2 regions of the Alteromonas sp. G5_S2_22_S1 genome follow, and region 2 is predicted to be linked to the other one. Evidence: predicted binding sites of a transcription regulator. Region 2 holds the regulator's gene; the other holds the start of a gene.
What was found. The regulator FNR, encoded in region 2, switches genes on or off when oxygen is low (the NO sensors DNR and NnrR bind a similar motif). The targets are predictions, from matches to a motif close to TTGATCTAGATCAA.
Positions count from the first base shown of each region.

Region 1: ACTRWF_RS14895 (PRC-barrel domain-containing protein) is a predicted target of FNR. The motif match lies at 895-908, and genes of this name have one in related genera.

Region 1 is NZ_JBQKUJ010000014.1:96,342-106,761, reverse strand. Features, by position in the region: gene ACTRWF_RS14905 (hypothetical protein) at 1-78, opposite strand, end outside; gene ACTRWF_RS14900 (MaoP family protein) at 480-836, shown strand; gene ACTRWF_RS14895 (PRC-barrel domain-containing protein) at 1,032-1,781, shown strand; gene ACTRWF_RS14890 (ArsR/SmtB family transcription factor) at 1,875-2,186, opposite strand; gene ACTRWF_RS14885 (rhodanese-like domain-containing protein) at 2,384-2,737, shown strand; gene ACTRWF_RS14880 (LysR substrate-binding domain-containing protein) at 2,789-3,712, shown strand; gene ACTRWF_RS14875 (exopolysaccharide biosynthesis protein) at 3,735-4,340, opposite strand; gene ACTRWF_RS14870 (sigma-54-dependent transcriptional regulator) at 4,828-6,159, shown strand; gene ACTRWF_RS14865 (hypothetical protein) at 6,179-6,403, shown strand; gene ACTRWF_RS14860 (ATP-binding protein) at 6,408-7,919, shown strand; gene ACTRWF_RS14855 (response regulator) at 7,909-8,361, shown strand; gene ACTRWF_RS14850 (response regulator) at 8,374-10,420, shown strand, end outside.
Region 2 is NZ_JBQKUJ010000005.1:18,822-29,241, forward strand. Features, by position in the region: gene uspE (universal stress protein UspE) at 1-398, opposite strand, end outside; gene fnr (fumarate/nitrate reduction transcriptional regulator Fnr) at 655-1,395, opposite strand; gene ACTRWF_RS07260 (urease accessory protein UreH domain-containing protein) at 1,441-2,100, opposite strand; gene ccoS (cbb3-type cytochrome oxidase assembly protein CcoS) at 2,087-2,317, opposite strand; gene ACTRWF_RS07270 (heavy metal translocating P-type ATPase metal-binding domain-containing protein) at 2,319-4,709, opposite strand; gene ACTRWF_RS07275 (FixH family protein) at 4,709-5,188, opposite strand; gene ccoP (cytochrome-c oxidase, cbb3-type subunit III) at 5,457-6,410, opposite strand; gene ACTRWF_RS07285 (cbb3-type cytochrome oxidase subunit 3) at 6,427-6,588, opposite strand; gene ccoO (cytochrome-c oxidase, cbb3-type subunit II) at 6,590-7,195, opposite strand; gene ccoN (cytochrome-c oxidase, cbb3-type subunit I) at 7,211-8,644, opposite strand; gene ACTRWF_RS07300 (hypothetical protein) at 8,874-9,353, shown strand; gene bfr (bacterioferritin) at 9,423-9,890, opposite strand; gene bfr (bacterioferritin) at 9,890-10,366, opposite strand.

The DNA.
Region 1 (10,420 bases), on a different contig from region 2:
ATTTGGCTTTTTAGCGTGAAAACCTTCGTCTTCTACCGAGTCCCATTCTTCACGCTGGTAACGATAGTCTTTGCTCATTGCATTCTCTAGGTAGTTAACACGCCTTAATTATTATCCTAAGCCATAAAATGAAAAACGAATTTTAATCATCGTAGCGATAATAATTTTTGATGATTCACGCTTTGATTGGCTTAAAACTATGTTTCTGCCAGTTAGCTGTACTATGGTGCACCGTAAGCGCGGAAGTTATAAAACCCTATAAAAATAATTTTTATTGCTATTTTACAAGTAGTTAAAGCAATAACAGCGCCCCTTTCTCGTTGTCGAGCAACTGCTCAAAAAGCAAGCTACATTTTGATTTTTTTGTTACTTTTTAAACCGTTAAAAATTTTTTATTGATAAGAGAAAAATCTTTTGTTTTATCTTCGTTTTTAATTGTCATAAAAGTGCGCTGAACAAAACATTACGTTGGGTACATCATGAAACGTTTAGCTATTCGACCATCAGCAAAACCTTATATTGACCGTCAAAAATTTCCCTATGGATTTCGCAAATCAGGTGACTTTAGCATTGCAGAAGCAGATCTTCTTACTCAATACGGTAAAACGTTACTGCAATTAGAAACGGGTGAACTTACACCACAAAACGACGATGAAACGCATTTTGTTGACTTCATTAGCGGCAAGGTTGAAGCAAGTAACAACCTAGAAAAGGCGTGGGCGAAGTATGTCCGGTTAGCAAGAGGCAAGAAGCACTTTTATACGCTTCACAGCAGCGCGAGTAATCAATCGGATTATGACGACGACTTTTCCGACGATGAATTCGATGTAGCATAATCATTCCACCCTCTTAATAAAGCTCGCTTCGGCGAGCTTTTTTGTTTTACGACTCGAAATGATCTCAATCAACTTTTGGCAAGAACAAAATGAAGAAACGTTAAGGACTGTCTACACTTAGACTAATACAAAGCGATGCCAATTTACTTGTTAATATCGCTTTGAATAACGAGCCCAAGCAAAGGAGGCGCAACGATGATCATTAGTTCAAAACAGCTTACTCACTTTTCCATTCACGCCGTGGATGACAAAGTGGGCGGCATCCGCGATATCCTTTTTGATGACGAGACCTTTACCGTACGCTATTTGGTTGCAGATACAAACACCTGGCTTCCACTTAGCCGCAAGGTTGTGATATCTCCTATCTCTGTGACAGGTTTGGAAGCCGAGGAGGAGTCCATTCAAATAAACATGACGGTTGATACTCTTAAAAACAGTCCGTCTATTGATGAGCATAAACCTGTATCTCGTGAATATGAGGAGAATCTCTTCAAATACTTCGGGTATGGCTATTATTGGATAGGACCAGGAGCTTGGGGGGAGTTTGCTCATCCCGATGAGTTAGTTGAATTACAGCACGCTGAGGAATCAGACACGGTCCACCCTAAAAAATCCACGAATCATCTGCGTGCTGTTGCCGAGGTGGGCGGATACGAGGTGGCTACAACCACTGATAATGTCGGCCACATCAGTAACTTTATTATTGATACGCGAAGCTGGGAAATTGTACTGCTGGTTGTAGATACCAATAATTGGCTTCCAGGCGGAAAACACCTTGCTCTTCTACCGACCGATGTAGATAAAATCGACTGGGCTGCACACTGCGTCAGCGTTAAGCTAAGCCATGACGAGCTAATTAATCGACCAGAAGTAGACAGTGATAAAATTACTGAAGAATCTTATATTCCTACATTATGCGCACAAATAAATAGTGAAACGCGTTAAGGACTAACGAGAAAATTTCATGCTGATAGATAATGCAATGTCCGTTTGCTAAGGCGGACATTGCACTTTAGAAAGGAAGAAAAACGAAAAACACTACTCGCAGAAAAATTCGTACATTAACGCAATTAAACGTTTAACACGTTCGTCAGCTAATCGATAATAAATGGTTTGACCTTCCCTTCTCGTGGCCACCATTTTTGATTCTCGCAGTAGGGCAAGATGTTGTGAAATTACAGGTTGTGATACGCTAACGACCTCTAGCAGCTCGGTAACCGATTTCTCCTCCTTTAATAGCGAGCAAAGCACCATAAGGCGTGTTTTGTTCGCAAATTGCTTAAGGAAGATCTCAGCCTCCACCGCATGTTCCATTATATCATCTGAACCTATCACCATATCCTCGGACATAAGCACTCTCTATCTGTAAAGTATTTCAACGTCAATTTATCCATTTACTATACTAAAGTATAAGACAATTTGCCGACTTGCCATTTTATGCGATGAATTCCCGTATTTTATGAAATTTTGTAGTGCTACCCTATGAATATTGGTTTTATCTTATTTATACCTCAGTTTCAGCGAAAGCGATTTTTAAAGGAAATATAATGCTAATTGATATCAAGAAACGGCTAGAAAATATCGACCTGGACATAAGAACAATAACGGCAGAACAAGCCGTCAGTGAGCAAAAAAATAATGGGGGTACGCTTATTGATGTTAGGGAAGCAGCAGAGGTCAGCAAAGAGCCCGTCCCTTGCGCCCTTCATATCCCGCGTGGCGTTTTAGAAATGAAGGCATTGGAACACTTTAGCGATGCTTCCACGCCTCTTTATATTCACTGTGCGTCTGGCGTGCGTGCTACGCTCGCAGCAGAACAGCTATTAAAGATGGGTTATGAGAATGTGTCGGTTATCACGTGTTCTGTACCTACAATTAATCAAGCCAGCACAAATGACTAAGTAAAGCCGTATGTGCTATAAGAGACGCTAAACGAAGTCAAAAGGCGTTTTATGCTTAAATCCACACTAGAACAGTGGCGTATGTTTAAAGCCGTTGTAGATGCAGGCGGCTTTAATCAAGCCGCTGCAGAAGTACATAAAAGTCAATCAAGCGTTCACCACGCAGTACAAAAGCTAGAAAACGCGATTGGGGTTACTTTATTTGAAAATATAGGCCGCAAAGTAAAGCTTTCTCCACAGGGTGAACTTATGTACCGCCGTGCCTCTTTTCTGCTTAGTGAAGCCCATAAACTGGAAGCGGTGGCTGATAGCCTACAGGCCGGAACAGAAACAACACTACGTATAGCGGTGGACATAATCTTTCCCTCTGAGCTGTTATACAACGTTCTCGCTAAAGTCTCTTCCGAATTTCCCCAGTTGCGTATTGAGATAGAGGAAACCGTATTAAGTGGCGCTAATTCACTGCTAAGTAGTGGGAAAGTAGATTTAGGGATATCCCCTTTCGTGTTGCCTAATGGGTTCAGCGAAGACCTTTGTGAAATTGAGTTTGCCGCTGTTGCCCATGTAGACCACCCGCTACATCAGTTAAACCGAACACTCACCCTTGAAGATTTAAAGGCACATAGGCAAATAGTAGTGCGCGACTCCTCTGCCGAGCGAAAGGCAGATATTGGGTGGCTAGGCGCCGAACAGCGCTGGACAGTAAGCCATGTAAGAACATCACTGGATATCATTGCCCAAGGATTAGGATTTGCATGGTTACCAATTGCTATTATTAAAGAAGAGCTAGAAAGCGGTACTTTGCAACCACTCCCCTTAGACAATAATGCCGCGCTAAGAAAAGCATTACTGTATTTGTCGTTTGAAGATGGTGATACCTTAGGCCCCGCTGCTCGCGCGTTCATTGGAGAGCTCAGGTATCAAACGATGAACCTGCCCTCTTCGGACTTTATTATGGACGAATGCAAAGATTAGAGAACTTACGCGTTCAAATGGTTTAGACGATTAGGGCAGCGAGTCGTTCAGACCCCAAGACAAAGCCAAATAACGAAATTGAAACACCGACAAGTGCCACTGCCCCGTCATCGGTGGCCATTCCTATTGCCATAATAAATACGGCAGAAGCAGGGATTAGCCCCATAAAAGGAATGAGCTCTAAAGGAATCATCACAAGACCGCATGCCACGCAATTCAACGCAATGAATGAGCGAACAACTGGCTGGCGCATGAAAAACCAACGCGGAACTAAAAACCTGTCCACGCGCACCGCGAGCGGTTTGACCTTTTCAACGATGTATCTAAGTTGGTCGGCATCACATGTTAACTCCATTACCCTTTCCGGTAGCCAAGGGTGACGACGACCGAGTAATATTTGCAAAGCGATGAGTAATATCGTCGCACCCGCTAAAGATGGGATGCCTGGAATGGCGCCAATGGGTGTACAGGCGATAAACGACGGCAAAGCAAGCATTGGCCCAAACCCGCGCTTTTCCATTACGGTCCAGAAGTCAGCAAAAAGAAACTCGTCCCGCCTCGCATGGGGTTGCATTTTCCCAAGCAGCTCATACAAGGTCATTGATCTTTCAGCTGTTTTTCCTAACATATTCAATTCCTTTGATTTAACAACTCGAATCGTCCGCCAAGCGGTTAAGCACAATCCTTATCTATAAAACGGCAGCCGAACCCAATTGGCCTATATAAGGTGGGCTGTATGTAAAAAGAAGTTAATAGCCCCTTGTTGTGCGAAAAATATGCCATTGGACGATTAACGGCCCTTTTTGCGCGTGTAGGAATAGTTTTTGCAATTTTTGTAAAAACGACAGAGTTGTTACAGAGTAAATTTGTAATAACAAGGGGAAATATTTACGAACGCTAATGACAAATAAAGTCGTGAAATGGTTATAAAAACCTTGTCATTGATAAGTGCGTTAGCTATTTCGTTTTGAAAAACCAATTAACACACTTTTTGGATATCAAAATAGTCGAAACTTGCGCTTTGATACCCAAAGACTGTTAAATTATGATAAAACTATAACATTGTTTTTATTCCGAATTTTTCCGAATAGGAATCTAAAGAGAGGGACATCCACGTGCTAACCGTACTTTTAGTTGATGACGACGCTGAGTTCACAGAAGTTGCCTGTACCATTATTGAATTCTTGGGTCATGAAGTGCTTACCGCAGGAACATTAAAAGAAGCCCGAGACTGGTTAGAAAAAGAAACCTTCGACCACGTATTACTCGATTTTATGCTACCAGATGGTAGTGGCGCGCATTTATTTAATGAACTAGACGCGCTTCCTAAAAGACCAAGAGTTACCCTTATAACCGGCCACCCTTCTGTCAAAAGCGTTATTAAAGGGCTGTGTGGGCCTACGGTTGACTATCTCGTTAAACCTATACAACGAGAAGAAATTGAGGCGGTTTTAAGTCAGAAAAACAAACAAAAAGCGCCTAAAGAAGAGAAGATAGAAAAACATTTCGATTTGCTTATCGGTGAGTCACCGATAATGAAAGAGCTTTATAAGTTAATTTCTCGTGTAAGTAAAACAAGCGCAAATGTCATGCTGCTCGGTGAAAGTGGCGTGGGTAAAGAGGTGGTCGCCGCCGCCATTCATCGCGCTTCAGAAAGTGAAGGCCCCTACATTGCCACAAACTGTGGTGCCTTTTCTAAAGAACTCATTGGTAGTGAACTGTTCGGTCATGAAAAGGGCGCATTCACTGGCGCTGTGGGTCGAAAAGAAGGGGTATTCGAACAAGCCGAGGGGGGAACACTCTTTCTGGATGAAATTACTGAAATGCCCATAGATATGCAGCCAAACCTGCTTCGCGTTTTAGAAAACAAGGTCGTGCTTCGCGTTGGCGGCACTAAAACTATCCCCGTTAATTGTCGCGTTGTATCTGCAACAAACCGGACAATGGAAGAGATTGCGCAAAGTAAAGTGCTGCGCGAGGATATATATTTTAGGCTTGCCGTTTTTCCTATCACTATCCCCCCACTAAGAGAGCGCAAAGAAGATATTCCTTTGTTAGCTAAAACGTTCATCGCTGAATTTAATAAGGATAATGGCTCTAACTTTAGGTGGGAAGACGCTCAACTTGATACACTTCAAGCCTACGATTGGCCGGGCAATGTTCGTGAATTAAGACACTTTGTGCATCGTGCAGCTATCATGAGTGACCCCGAAAAAAGTGAAATAGAGTTACCAAAAACCATTGAATCGCCTTTCGCTCAAAAGCAAAGTACGACACCGGCACTTCAGGCAGGACGCACCATTGAAGACGTTGAGAAAGAGCTTATTTACGCCACGCTAGAAAAGGTCAACGGCAATAAAACAACGGCTGCTGAAATGCTGGGGATCAGTACTAAGACCCTCTATAACCGCCTTCACGCATATGGTGACTTAAGTAAAGACGAATAAAAACAATGAGGTATTCAGTATGACTAGCGACGAGTTTTCTCAACTTAGTGTTTTTGTTCACGACGCGCGTAAGCCGCTGAACAGGATTTCGATGCAAGCTGAGCTAGTAAAAATGGCATTAAACGGAGACGTTCCGCCTGAAAAGGCGTTAACGGCATTGGATAAAATAATAAGCAGCGCAAAAGACTGCAGCCACACCCTGACTGAAATGACTTCAGAACTGGGCGAAAATGTTTCGGAATAAATAGATGATTTCTAAAGTATTGTCTTCGATATACAGTTGGATTGTTATCGTTGTGCTTGTTATCGTTGTGATAACGGCAAATTCATTTTATGTGGTAAGCACACTAAATGACCTCTCTGCGCTTGAAGCCAGATTGTTTACTACAAACCGTGTTATTAATGCCATAAACAGGCTACACGTAGCCGTTTTGCGCGTAGAGTCTGGACAACGTGGCTATATGTTAACAGACGATGAAAAATACCTGACGGACTACAGCGAATCGTTAAGTGTTATTGGCGAACTGATGAGCGAAGTCGAAGTCAGCTCTTTTTCTTCCGATATCGATGACCAATCCGTTAGGATTGAAGAGCTACTCGACCTTACTAAAGCGAAAGTCAATGAGGTGATTCGAGTTGTTGAACTCATAAAAGAAGGCAATGAACAACAAGCCATAGAATCATTAAATAGTGATAAAGGCATTGCCCTTTATCGGCGTTTTGAAACCGTATTTAATGATATTCACAACTCAGAAAGAGATATGCAGGGAACACACCTTGCCAACTTGATGAGTTTAAGACGTGATTCTGTAAATACGCTGATTATTTCATCAGCGACAACGCTTCTTCTCATAATCACCGTATTTTTATTATTAAAAATTAACTCCCGTGAGCATGAAAGGTATCAAGCTGACCTTGAGTCTGTAAATGAAGATTTGGAGTCGCGGATTGTAGAGCGTACTCAGGAACTCAGCGTTTACTCTGACGAACTTGCCAGAAGTAACAGAGAGCTTGAAGACTTCGCTTTTGTCGCCTCTCACGATCTTCAGGAGCCGCTGCGAAAAATCAGGGCGTTCGGCAATAGGTTAGAATCCGGCTACAACGACGTGATTGACGAGAGGGGCAAAGATTACCTTGCTCGCATGCTTAATGCGGCTGAGCGTATGTCTATGCTTATCTCTGATCTTCTGGCTTTTTCTCGAGTATCAACCCGAGGTAGAGAGTTTGAAGAAGTTAACCTAGATCGGGTTATAAAAAGCGTACTTGGAGATTTAGAGATAGCCATTGAAGAAAAGTCGGCGCAGATAAACGTTTGCGAAATGCCAACAATTCGAGGGGACAAGTCCCAACTCGAACAGCTCTTTTTGAACCTCATCTCTAATGCGCTTAAATTTCAAAGCGAAAGCGTGGTGCCCATCGTCAATATAACCGTTACTGATGCGACGGAAGAAGATTTGAAAGATATATTGATGCATGAGGAAAACGAATGGATAAAAATAGCGATATCTGACAACGGTATTGGTTTCGAACAGTCTTTTGCAGAAAAAATATTTGCTCCTTTTCAGCGTCTGCATGGTAGAAGTGAGTACAAAGGTACCGGCATTGGACTTGCCGTTTGCCGACGCATTGTTGAACGACACAATGGCCACATAACCGCGAAAAGCACCCCCGGGGAAGGGGCAACGTTCTTGATGATTATGCCTAAAGATAGCGATCCTTTTTCAAACAATAATAATGGAGATACACACAATGACGCGTAAACAAACCCAACCAATCAATATATTAATGGCAGATGATGACGAGGATGACCGTCTACTCACTGTCGATGCGCTTGCAGAAAGCAGAGTATTAAACAATTTGTTTTGCGTTGAAGACGGCGTTGAGCTTTTAGAATTCTTGCGCCATGAGGGCAAATATACAGACCCAGCTTCTGCGCCGCGACCAAGCCTAATTCTGCTCGATTTAAACATGCCTAGAAAAGATGGTCGCGAAGCACTTCAAGAATTAAAGAACGATCCGAAGTTGCGCAGCATTCCTGTTGTTATTTTGACAACGTCGAAAGAAGAAGAGGATATGCTTCGCGGGTATGACCTAGGGTGTGCTTCTTACATTACCAAACCCGTAAACTTCGAAGGTTTGGTGGAATTAATGCGGGCCCTCGGACGCTATTGGATTGAGTTCGTTGAGTTACCAAGCGAATAATTGGAGTACTAGATGACAGAGGTTATAAAAATTCTGTTAGTAGAGGATGATGAAGATGATTACTTCTTAACCTCTGATTATCTAGCACAATGTGAGTCACCTTCGTTTGAACTAACCTGGGTGACTAATAGTCTAGATGCCGTAGAGGCACTCAAAACTAATAATTTTGATTTGTGCTTGCTAGATTATTTGTTGGGTGCTGAAAATGCCATCGACGTGCTAGGGCTTTTGAAATCTAATCAAATTAGCTTACCCGTGGTGATCCTCACTGGCCAGTCTGACTCAGCGGTTGATGAAATGGTTATGCGTGCTGGTGCTGCAGACTATCTTCAAAAATCAGAAATAGAAACGCCTCGTTTTATGCGTACTATTCGCTACGCGATGGTGCGCCGCGATATTGAAAACGAACGCATTGAACGTAATAAAGTCGAGCAGAAGAACAGGGCGAAAGACAAGTTTCTTGCCCACTTAGGCCACGAACTTCGAACACCGCTAACCTCCATTTTAGGGTACACAGAGCTCCTTATTGATGACGCGCGCAACAGCGCTTTTCAACAGGAGCTATCGATTATCCACTCAAACGGAAAACACTTGTTAAGCCTGCTAAATGATTTACTTGATATGTCCCGTATTATGGCGGAAAAGCTTGAGCTTAATATTCAAGACGTTAATTTATCAGCCTTTTTAACCGATATTCATTCGTTGATGCGGCTTAATGCCAAAGATAAGGGTCTGAGCCTTAACGTTGTGTCAAAAACCAAAATTCCAGAGTTTATCCAAACCGACCCAACGCGCCTGCGTCAGGTACTGCTGAACTTAATATCGAATGCCGTAAAGTTCACTGATAAAGGAAGTATAACGTTAACCATCGAACTAGATGAATACACGCCTCAGGATGGCTCCCCTCCTCTACTCAGGTTTTCCGTTGATGATACAGGTATTGGCATGGCGCCAGATAAATTGAAAAATATCTTCCAGCCCTTTGAACAAATTGAAGATGTTATGCGTGCCAATCACGGAGGTGCAGGGTTAGGGCTTGCAATCTGTAATGAGTTAGTTTCTAAGTTGGGCGGGGATATTGCGGTTACTTCTCGACTTGGCGAAGGAAGTACGTTTACCTTTGATATAAATCCCGGTGAGCTATCTTCACAACCACTGGTTGACTTACAGCTCGGTCAAATTCAACCGGTGGAGTCGAGCAGCATTGACCTGTGCGTTACAGGTAGAGTGCTAATTGTAGATGACCTTAGAGAGATACGCAGACTAACGGGGCACCTTGTCAGTCAGTCACAAGCTGACATAAGCTACGCTGAAAATGGCGTAAAAGCGCTGGAAGCCGTATTAGAAGCTGATGAACACAATCAACCTTTCGATTTGGTTCTTATGGATATTCATATGCCCGTAATGAACGGTATTGAAGCCCTCCACGCTATCCGCCGGCACGGGCAAGATATTCCTGTTATTGCTGTCACCGCCGCGAGCCGTAAAGGCCTGCGGGAGTCGCTAATTCGAGAAGGGTTTAACGATGTTATAGGCAAACCTATAGACCGCTTTGCATTGGCAAATTTGCTTTCTCAATATTTGCCTCCAGGCAATTATGTAACCTTTACTAATGTAGAGAGTCAAGTCGCCGATATGCCAATGGAAAAGCCCTATGCACCGGAAGAAAACAAGACGCCTAAAAGTAACCTCTATCTAGAGTACATAGGTGAAACAACAGTGCAAAGCTCGGACAATAAGCCAAACGATACTCACCCAGAAAATGGCGAGGCTGCGCCAAAACATAAGCGCATTCTTGTCATTGAAGACGACGAAGACGCAGCTGAATTGCTACAGCTTTTTCTCACTCATTTAGGCCACGCCGTCACCACAGAGTATTGTGGGGCTGACGCGTTAAACACAGCAGAAGGTCAGAATTTTGATCATATCCTGATGGATTTAACCCTGCCTGACTATAATGGCTACGACCTTGCCGCAGAACTGAAACAGAAACTCCCTGATGCCGTACTAACGATTGTAAGCGGCCACGAAGCAGACACCGATGCCATGTCATCTATTG
Region 2 (10,420 bases):
ATTAAATGCCAATCGGTAGGTGTAAAAATAACGGAAGCCAGGTCGTCATGCTTTTTAGTGGCTTTTACAACAAGGTCAATTTGATTCTTAAGTGTGTAATAGATAATCGATTCGTAGGCACGATTGTTCCATTCAACCACGATGTCAGTTTCACCGAAGCCTTGTTCTTTAAGCTGCCCAGAGAGCCATTTAGCATGCTCATTGGTAACAGCATCTCGCATGGCTTCTCGCTCATCTGGACTTAACATAGTGGTCATATCATAAGACAAGTCGTAAACCACCATAATCGCAGTTACAGAGGCCCCGGTCTTTGATGCTAATTCATAAGCGCGACTTAACGCGGGCTGGTTATCTCGCTCGGCATCGACTACCGCAAGGATTCGTTTACACTCAATCATAACTCCCCCTAATACGAAGTTTGGTCGTGGCTGTGTGAACGGTAACGTTCAACAGTAACTCTTACTAACTATAAACGACAATGTGGAAAACGTAAGTTGTTTTAGATCAAGTATTTTATATTGCAAGGCAAGCAACAATGTATAGTGACTGCGGCATTGGCACTAATGGGTAAAAAAGGTTTTGGAAGTAGGATTATAAAGCGCGCTGAATGCGCGCTTTTAGGAAGATAACACTATTTAACCGAGTTAGACCACGTTAGCCGTTACACACTATACTCGGGCCGTTAAGCACTTCTAGCTTGGTATTAAGGCGTTCAAAGTCCACAATCGTAATAAGTTTACCATCAACTTTAATAATATCTTCTTTTTGGAAACGACTTAATAAGCGACTGATGGTCTCTATCGTTAAGCCAAGATAGTTACCTATCTCGTTACGCGTCATCGTAAGGTGAAATTCTCTGTGTGAAAAACCGCGTTCTTCAAAACGCTGAGATAAATGAGAGATAAAATACAAAAGGCGTTCTTCAGCCGTGCGTTTGTTGAGAAGCATTATCAAATCGTGATCATGTTTAATCTCTGCACTCATAAAGCTCATAATTTGATGGCGTAATTTAGGAAACTGCATCGACATTTCGTCAAGCGTTTCGTAGGGCAACTCGCACACCATGGCGGTTTCTAGAGCCATTGTGTAACTTTGGTGCTTGTTTTCTCGAAGGGCATCAAAGCCAATGATGTCACCGGGAAAGTGAAACCCCGTTATTTGCTCTTCACCTTCAGAGTTAGTCACAAACGATTTAAATGACCCGGTTCTTACTGCATATAACGACTCAAACTTATCGCCGGTTTGAACAAGGGTATCACCTTTATGAAGGGGCTTTTTGCGCTCTATGATATCGTCGAGAGACTCTATTTCTGTCTTATTCAATGCAACAGGTAAACAGAGGTGACTGAAACTACAGTTCTGACAATGTATTGAAAATTCGCTTCCTTTGCTCATAAGACTGACTCTCTTAATGTACACATGATTATAGTACACGCATTTTCACATGAATGCGCCATAAATTAGATAAGTGGCATATATGGCCATTATCACAGCTATGACTTGTCTCACATAGCTGTGCTGAAAGCTTTGAACAAGATACTGGCTACCGGCACTTGCGGCTAACAATGTGGGTAACGTTCCCAAACCGAAGAAAAACATAATGCCAGCGCCTTGCAATGCATTACCCGCTGCCAGAGACCAGGTTAGCGTTGAATAGACCAATCCACATGGTAGCCAGCCCCATACAAAGCCGTAGGGAACCGCGCTTAACGGCGTTTTGAAAGGAAGAAATCGTTTTGATAAAGGCTGAAGCTTTGCAAACAGGCCTTTGCCCGCGTTTTCTAAGACCGATAAACCCGTCCACCATTTCCCTAAGTAACAAGCGAGTAAAAGCAACATGATGCCGCTTAGAAGAGAGAGGGCATAATTAGCAAGCGGTACGAAGTCAGCAGCTATTTTTCCAAGCGCACCGGTAATGGCCCCTGCTAGTGTATAGCTAGTAATGCGTCCCATGTTGTAGGCGAGGGTGTAGGGCAATACCGATGCCCCCTTTGGCGATACCACTCTAAGCGCTGCAACAATACCGCCGCACATGCCTACACAATGTACGCCTCCTGCTAAACCTATAAGAAAGGCAGAAAAGTAATTAATCCCGTCCATTATCTTCTTGGCTTTTTGCTGCCTTATCTTCTTGTATTTGTTTGCGCTGTTCGGCCAGTTTTTTCTCTTCTGGCGATAAGTCATCGTCAAAAAGAATGCTATAGCCTTGGCGGTCTAAATCCTCGAACTGATTGGTTTTTACCGCCCAAAAGAAAATGACAATAGCGACTGCCACAATAATGATGGCGATAGGAATTAATACGTAAATAATACTCATGCTATTTGCTCAAAAGTCGCGTTGAGTTTGTAACTACAATGATACTGCTTAATGACATACCCACAACCGCCATCCATGGAGAAAGTAAACCAGACACGGCGAAAGGCAATATTAAAAGGTTGTATCCCACAGCCCAGCCGATGTTTTGTCTTATTTTCTGTTTCACTTGATGTGAGGTTTTAATTAGCGCTGGTACAGATAACAGTTGATCGCCCAGCAATATAACGTCAGCAGCCGTTTTGGCAACGTCCGTTGCGTTACCCACTGCAATGGCAACATCTGCACTGGCAAGTACAGGTGCATCGTTAATGCCGTCGCCCATCATCATTACTTTGGCTCCCCCTTGCTGCATTTGCTGAACCGCTTCGTATTTTTGTTCAGGTGTTAAGCCGCCTTTCGCCGTTTTTATGGGCAAAGGCGCGGTTAGCGTATCAACGTTTTGTTGGGTGTCACCACTTAATACCGCAAGGGTATGGCTTTGCGACAAGATATCTAGAGTTTCATGGGTATCGTCACGAAGGGTGTCACGTACTTCAAAAGCAGCAATGATTTGCCCTTTTACTGTTAAAAATACATTGGCTGATGGGTAAGTATCTGATGATGGTAAGTTAGCCAGGCTAAATGCGGCAGAGCCCATTGAAAAATGTGTATCATTGATTACACCGCTAATGCCACCCCCAGGCGTTACGGTAAAATTATCCACCTTGTGTGATACCTTACCGTTAAAGGCCTTCGCGATTGGGTGTTCGGAACGAGCTTCAAGCGCGCAGGCTATCGCCATAGCGCTTTCGCTATCAATTCCGTCAGCAAACCACGCATTGGAAATCGTAAACTTGCCTTGAGTCAGGGTGCCGGTTTTATCCAATGCTATGGTGTCGATATTAGTGATCTGCTCGAGGGCGTCGGCGCGTTTTAGCAAAATGCCTTGGCGGTTTAATTTCGCCATAGCGCAGGTTAGCGCTGAAGGCGTGGCTAAACCTAACGCGCAAGGACAGGTTGCTACCAGCACAGATATAGTGATCCAAAAGGCATCGTCACTGCCGTTTACGTACCAAAACCCGTAAGTTAACGCTGAGATAACCAGTACGGCGCTCACGAAATAACGGGAAAAGTTATCGGCTAATTGTGCCGCTTTAGGCTTACTCGCCATAGCGCTTGCCTGAAGGCGGACAATTTGATTTACCAACGCATTTTTAAGTGTCTGAGTAACTTTTACCGTTAATGTGCCGTCCTGACAAACAGTACCGCCATAAACGGTGCTATTGGCTGACTTTCGCACCGGATTGAATTCGCCGGTAAGCATCGACTCGTCAACGGCAGCGCTCCCTTGTGTTACCAAACCGTCTATGGGAATGGTTTCCCCTGGCTTAACCAGTACAATGTCATCTATTTTTAACTGCTTTGCTAAACATTCTGTTACGCTGTCGTTAGCTTCTAGCTTAGTGGCAGACACAGGCACGTATTGCATCATATTGGCGGATATTTGCGCAGCACGTTGACGGCTGCGATGCTCTAAAAAGCGACTGAGTAGCAACAAAAAGATGAACATACAGATCGATTCGAAATACACTTCACCTTGCTCTAGTACCGTAGAGCGAATTCCCGCAATATAGGTGCCGAAAATAGCCAGTGAGACCGGCACATCCATATTAACTGTTCTTGCACTTAGGGCTTTTGCTGCGCCTACATAAAACGTACTGCCTGAATAAAGCACTACAGGGGTGGTAAGTGTCAGGGCTACCCAGTAGAAATACTGACGAGTTTCAAGTTCTATAGCCCCGAACCAGTCGAAATAAAGCCCGGTCATTAGCATCATCACCTGCATAGTCATGATGCCGGCAAGCCCCAGTTTTTTTAAAAATGTTTTTTGTTCTCGCTTATAGCTGGCTTCGTGTTCATCGGGGTGGAAAGGCGAGCCAACGTAGCCGATTCGTTTGAGCGTAGAAAGAATTTGGCTAAGTTTGATTTGAAATGGAGACCAAGTAACCAGTGCGCGGCGCTCTTGTACGTTGACCGCCACTTGCTTTATGCCTTCTACCTTAGACAGCTGCTTTTCAATAAGCCAGCCACAAGCAGCACACGTAATACCCTCAAGGGTCAGTTGAATTTGTTTATCTTGACCTTCCTCGAACACAAATTCTTCTTGCAGTGACGGGTCGTCATAAACTTTTGATTTATCGAGGGTCTCAAGAATCCCATCGTCAGATTTTTGCGCAGGCTCAGTTCTGAATTGATAGTAGTCTTCAAGCCCGTTGTCTACGATTGCTTCGGCAACAGCTAAGCAGCCTGGGCAGCACATATCGCGCTGCTGACCTAGAATAACTGTATTAAACTTTCCTTCCTCGTGACTCGCAATGGGCAGGCCACAGTGATAACAGTCGTGCGTGGCCATTATGGATTGAATTTCATTTTGCCAGCGTGGGGAAGGTAGAGGATATTTTGAATTTTCCAGCTATCGTCAATAGGCGTAAGTGAGACCCGCCACTTGCCGTCGAGGCTTTCTTCAACATACCCTCGGTAGATACCACTAGCATCGCGGCTAAGTAGTACGCTGACATCACGCTCTTCAAGCGTTACATGATAGAAGTTAAGTTTCACCGCATTGCCGTCTTGTGGAATGCCAGAGTGAAACTCAAGGGCAATACTTCCATCTTTAATGGTTAAGTCGGTAGTGATATTCATGCGACGGGCTATGGCTTCTTTATCCAAGCGCGCATTAATCGCTTTCCCTTCTTTGTAGTAATCGTCGACCACTAAACTATCTTCAGTGGAAATGGCTAGGTTTAACAGTACACCACCCATAATAAGGGTAATGATAGGGACGGCAATTAAAAACCAGGGCCAAAACTCTTTATACCAGGGTCTATTCATTCAACTTTTCTCGTGGTTACTACGCTAACAACATAGGTATTAATACTGCTTAAACAGAACTCAGTTAAAGCAATAACCATAACTATGGCGTTGGATATAGGCATTTATACTATTTACGTTAGTTAAAATAGGATGTGTGCTACGTGCTGCTAAGCGACAAATACGCGTTTTATAACGTTGTAGCGTACGCAAATTATATGTCTGTATTTTCTCATAAAAAAAGCCCCGTAGTAACGAGGCTTTTTGAGATATTTAATGATTTAAATCATTAATCATTTGAAAGGCTGTAAACGTACGCCGCAACTACGTGAATTTTATCATCACCCAAGGTTTTCTTGAATGAAGGCATTACACCGTTACGACCATAAGTTAGTGTTTCAGTGACCGCTCTGTGGCTGCCGCCGTATAGCCAGATATTGTCAGTAAGGTTTGGTGCACCTAGTGCCTGATTACCTTTACCGTCCATACCGTGACATGCCGCACATGCTGCGAAACGCGCTTTACCCGCTTCAGCAAGCTGTGGGTCTACATCGCGACCGCTTAAGCTAAGTACATAGTTAACGACTTCTTCGATACCGTCTTCACCCATAGCATCAAGCCATGCAGGCATTGCTGCTTGACGACCAAGCGTAAGGGTTTCTACGATTTTCGCACCTGAACCACCGTACAACCAGTCGTTGTCCGTTAGGTTAGGGAAGCCGCCATTCTGACCACGTGCATCTGAACCGTGACACTGAGAGCAGTTTTGTAGGAATAAACGCTGACCTACTTTATTTGCTTCTGGGTCTTTAGCCAGTTCTTCAACAGGAACTTGCGCGTAGGCTTCGAAGATCGGGTCGAACTTCTCAGCAGCGAAATCAAGTTCACGGTCATACTCCACTAGGTAGCCTTGCTCTTTTGCGTCAATACGCGCCTGAACTGACTCTTCTAGCGACTGAATATTTTGGTTAGAACTCTTCCAACCCAAAATACCTTCATATGCACCTAGGCCAGGATAAAGCGCTAGATATAAAAAGCCCCAAACGATGGTCATGTAGAACATAATTGTCCACCAGCGAGGAAGTTGATTATTCAACTCCTCAATACCATCGAATTTGTGGCCCATTGACTCACCTTCAGGTACACCGGTCTTGTTCGCAAGGGTCCAGCGTAGAAGGAAGTAGCAACCAATGATTAACCCTAGGGTTATCACTGAAATCCAAATTGTCCAAAACATACTCATGAGTTCGAGACTCCTGCTAATCTTCTTTTGATTTTTCTTTTTCTTCGTCTGCAAACGGTAAGTTTGCTGCTTCGTCGAATTTCTTCTTGTTGCGGCCGCTAAACGCCCACCACACAACACCGATGAAGCTTACAAAGACGATGACAGTAAAAATGCTGCCTACAATTCCTTGATCCATATTATTTCAAATGTGTGCCAAGAGATTGTAGATAAGCAATAAGGGCTTGCATTTCCGTTTTACCCTTTACTGCCGCTTTCGCACCCGCAATATCTTCGTCGGTATACGGAACACCAAATCCACGGAATACTTCCATTTTTTTAGCTGTTAACTCGCCGTCAAGCGTGTTTTCCGCAAGCCAAGGGAAACCTGGCATGTTCGACTCTGGTACTACGTTACGAGGATTAAGCAGGTGAACACGATGCCATTCATCGCTGTAACGACCACCAACACGTGCAAGGTCAGGACCAGTACGCTTAGAGCCCCAAAGGAAAGGGTGCTCCCATACTGACTCACCAGCAACGCTGTAGTGACCATAACGCTCTGTTTCTGCGCGAAATGGACGGATCATCTGACTATGACAACCTACACAGCCTTCACGAATGTAGATGTCACGGCCTTCTAGCTCAAGCGCGGTATATGGACGTAAGCCTTTTACCGGTTCCATGGTTTGCTGTTGAAACATCAACGGCGTAATTTGCACCATGGCACCAAAGCTGATAGCGATAAGAATTAATACCGTTAACAGACCGACATTTTTTTCAATTAACTCATGTGCGTTTTTCATTATTCGTCTCCTTAACTACGCTGGCTGAGTCGCTGGATCTGCAGCGATACTGCCTTTAGGTGCACGAACGGTTTTCCATGTGTTGTATGCCATAATGAGCATACCCGCTACCACGAAACAACCACCAATGAAACGAACCACATAGAACGGCTTAGACGCTTCTAATGACTCAACAAAGCTATAGGTTAACGTACCATCAGCATTTACTGCACGCCACATTAGACCCTGAAGTACACCAGACATCCACATTGCTACGATGTATAGAACAACACCGATAGTAGCGAACCAGAAGTGCACGTTAACTAGCTTGGTGCTGTACATTGCACGCTGACCAAATAGCACTGGAATTAAGTGGTAAATTGAACCAATTGAGACCATTGCTACCCAACCTAGTGCGCCAGAGTGTACGTGACCAATTGTCCAGTCAGTGTAGTGAGATAATGCGTTAACGGTTTTAATTGCCATCATTGGGCCTTCGAAAGTAGACATACCGTAGAAAGACAATGAAACAATTAAGAAACGCAGTACTGGGTCAGTGCGAAGCTTATGCCACGCGCCAGATAGCGTCATGATACCGTTAATCATACCACCCCAAGATGGAACGAATAAGATAATAGACATCACCATGCCTAGTGACTGAGTCCAGTCTGGTAGGGCAGTGTAGTGAAGGTGGTGTGGACCAGCCCAGATATACAGAGAAATAAGTGCCCAGAAGTGAACAATTGAAAGTCTGTATGAATAAACCGGGCGACCAGCTTGCTTAGGCACGAAGTAATACATCATACCAAGGAAGCCCGCAGTTAGGAAAAAACCTACCGCGTTATGGCCGTACCACCACTGCATCATAGCGTCTACTGCGCCTGCATACAGTGAATACGATTTAGTGAAAGATACCGGAATAGCCATGCTGTTACCAATATGAAGAATTGCAACAGTTAGCATGAACGCACCTAAGAACCAGTTCGCTACATAAATGTGCGAAACTTTACGGATTACTAGGGTTCCGAAGAAGTTGATGATGTAAGCGACCCAAACCAGTGCCAAAAGGATGTCAATTGGCCATTCTAGTTCAGCGTATTCTTTAGTGCTGGTTAAGCCCATAGGTAGGGTAATTACAGCTAAAACAATAACGGCTTGCCAACCCCAAAAGGTAAATGCGGCAAGTTTGTCACTGAACAGTCTTACCTGGCAGGTACGCTGAACGATGTAGTACGACGTTGCAAATAGCGCACAGCCGCCGAAGGCAAAAATAACGGCGTTAGTGTGCAACGGACGCAAACGTGAGAATGTTAGCCATGGTGTGTCAAAGTTGAGCATAGGTGCAAATAGTTGCGCGGCAATAAATACCCCTAGGCCCATACCAATGATACCCCAGACTATGGTCATGATGGTAAATTGCCTAACTACTTTATAATTGTAGTCAGGTTGTGCTTGGCTTATTTCACTCATTTTAATGAATCTTCCACTTCAAATGAACTATGGTCTCCAACTGCCGGAATAGTACGGTCGAGACGTGTATCAGCTAAGGAATAACGCTTCACACCGAGCTCGGAAAGAGTAATAATTATTGTCTCCAAGCCAGTTGGTACGCGGATGATAAGGTTTTTAATTACAAAAAGATACCATAAACTACCTAAGGTTGATCTCCATCAATGAAGAAATATACAAAATTTAAGAAATGCTAAAAAAAAATAACAATAAAAGATCAGAATTTTTACATTCTCAACTGCCGTTGCTCGCCATCATCGTAGTCGCGGTGTGTGTTTATCTTGCGCATGAATTTCAATCATCAGCGATGAACGAGAACGTACTTATTAATGGAATAGGAAACAGCTGCAACTTTGTCAACGAAACTTGCGAATTCTTAATTGATGGCGAGGTGGCCATTGCCACATTTTCAACTATGCCTGAACCTGAAGAGTCGGTAACGTTGAAAATTTTAATTCCTGAAAATCAAGAAATCGAGAGTGCCTGGATTGAAGGGGTAAACATGTATATGGGCAAAATTCCCGTGCTGTTAGATAACGATGGTCAAGGAAAGTGGTCAGGTTGGTTTATGTTAGGCAGTTGTAGTGAGCCAGTTATGAAATGGCAATTGCGGTTAAATATTGAAGGAAAGGACAACCCCCACTATTTATATTTTGTGACGCAACAATAAGTATGGCAGCACAATAGATAACGGCTGCGCGATGCAGCCGTTATTACTTTACTATGTTTTTTTCACAACTTACATTTGCGACTGTAAGTAGTTCGAAAGGCCAATTCGCTTAATCAGCCCTAACTGTTGTTCTAACCAATGCGCGTGATCCATTTCTGTGTCATCAAGAAGAACAATAAGCATGTCGCGGGTCACGTAGTCTTTCTCAGTTTCACAAAGCGCGATGACTTCACGTAGTTTTGCGTCAACTTCGTATTCCACACGCAAATCGCTCTCAAGCATTTCTGGTACGTCTTTACCCACTTTAAAGCCTGTGCGCTTTGTCATATCAGGGGTGCCTTCCAAAAACAGCATGCGCTCTATGAGCTTTGTTGCGTGACCGCGTTCGTCATCAAACTCGTGATCGATTCGCTCATACAACTTATTCAACCCCCAATCGAGATACATTTGAGAGTGAATAAAGTATTGGTCCATGGCTGCTAGTTCGTATGAAAGCAGCTCATTTAAGCCATTGATTATTGCTTGATTGCCTTTCATTAGCCATCTCCCATTACTTGCGCTTGCAGGTAGTTTTCAATACCCATCGCATCAATCTGATATTCTTGCGTTTCAATCCAGTCTAAGTGCTCTTCTTCATATTCAAGAAGGTCTTCTAATAAATCGCGAGACACATAGTCTTGTTTCTCTTCGCATAATGCGATGGCTTCGCGAAGTAGGGGAAGCTGCTCTTTTTGAAAACGCGCATCGCACGACAGCATTTCTACGGTATCTTCACCAATATAAAGTTTACCTAGCGCTTGAAGGTTAGGTAGCCCTTCTAGGAAAAGAATACGCTCAATGAGATCATCGGCTTGCTTCATATCCTTGATGGACTTCTTGTAATTCTTTTCGTTTAACTCGGAAAAGCCCCAGTTTTTAAACATACGGGCGTGCAGAAAGTATTGATTTATCGAAGTAAGTTCGCTTGTGAGCACTTCGTTCAATTTTGCAACTACTTGTTTATCACCTTGCATTGTGTAAACCCTATTGACGTATTTGCCGCAAGTATAGACTAATATTTGTGATGC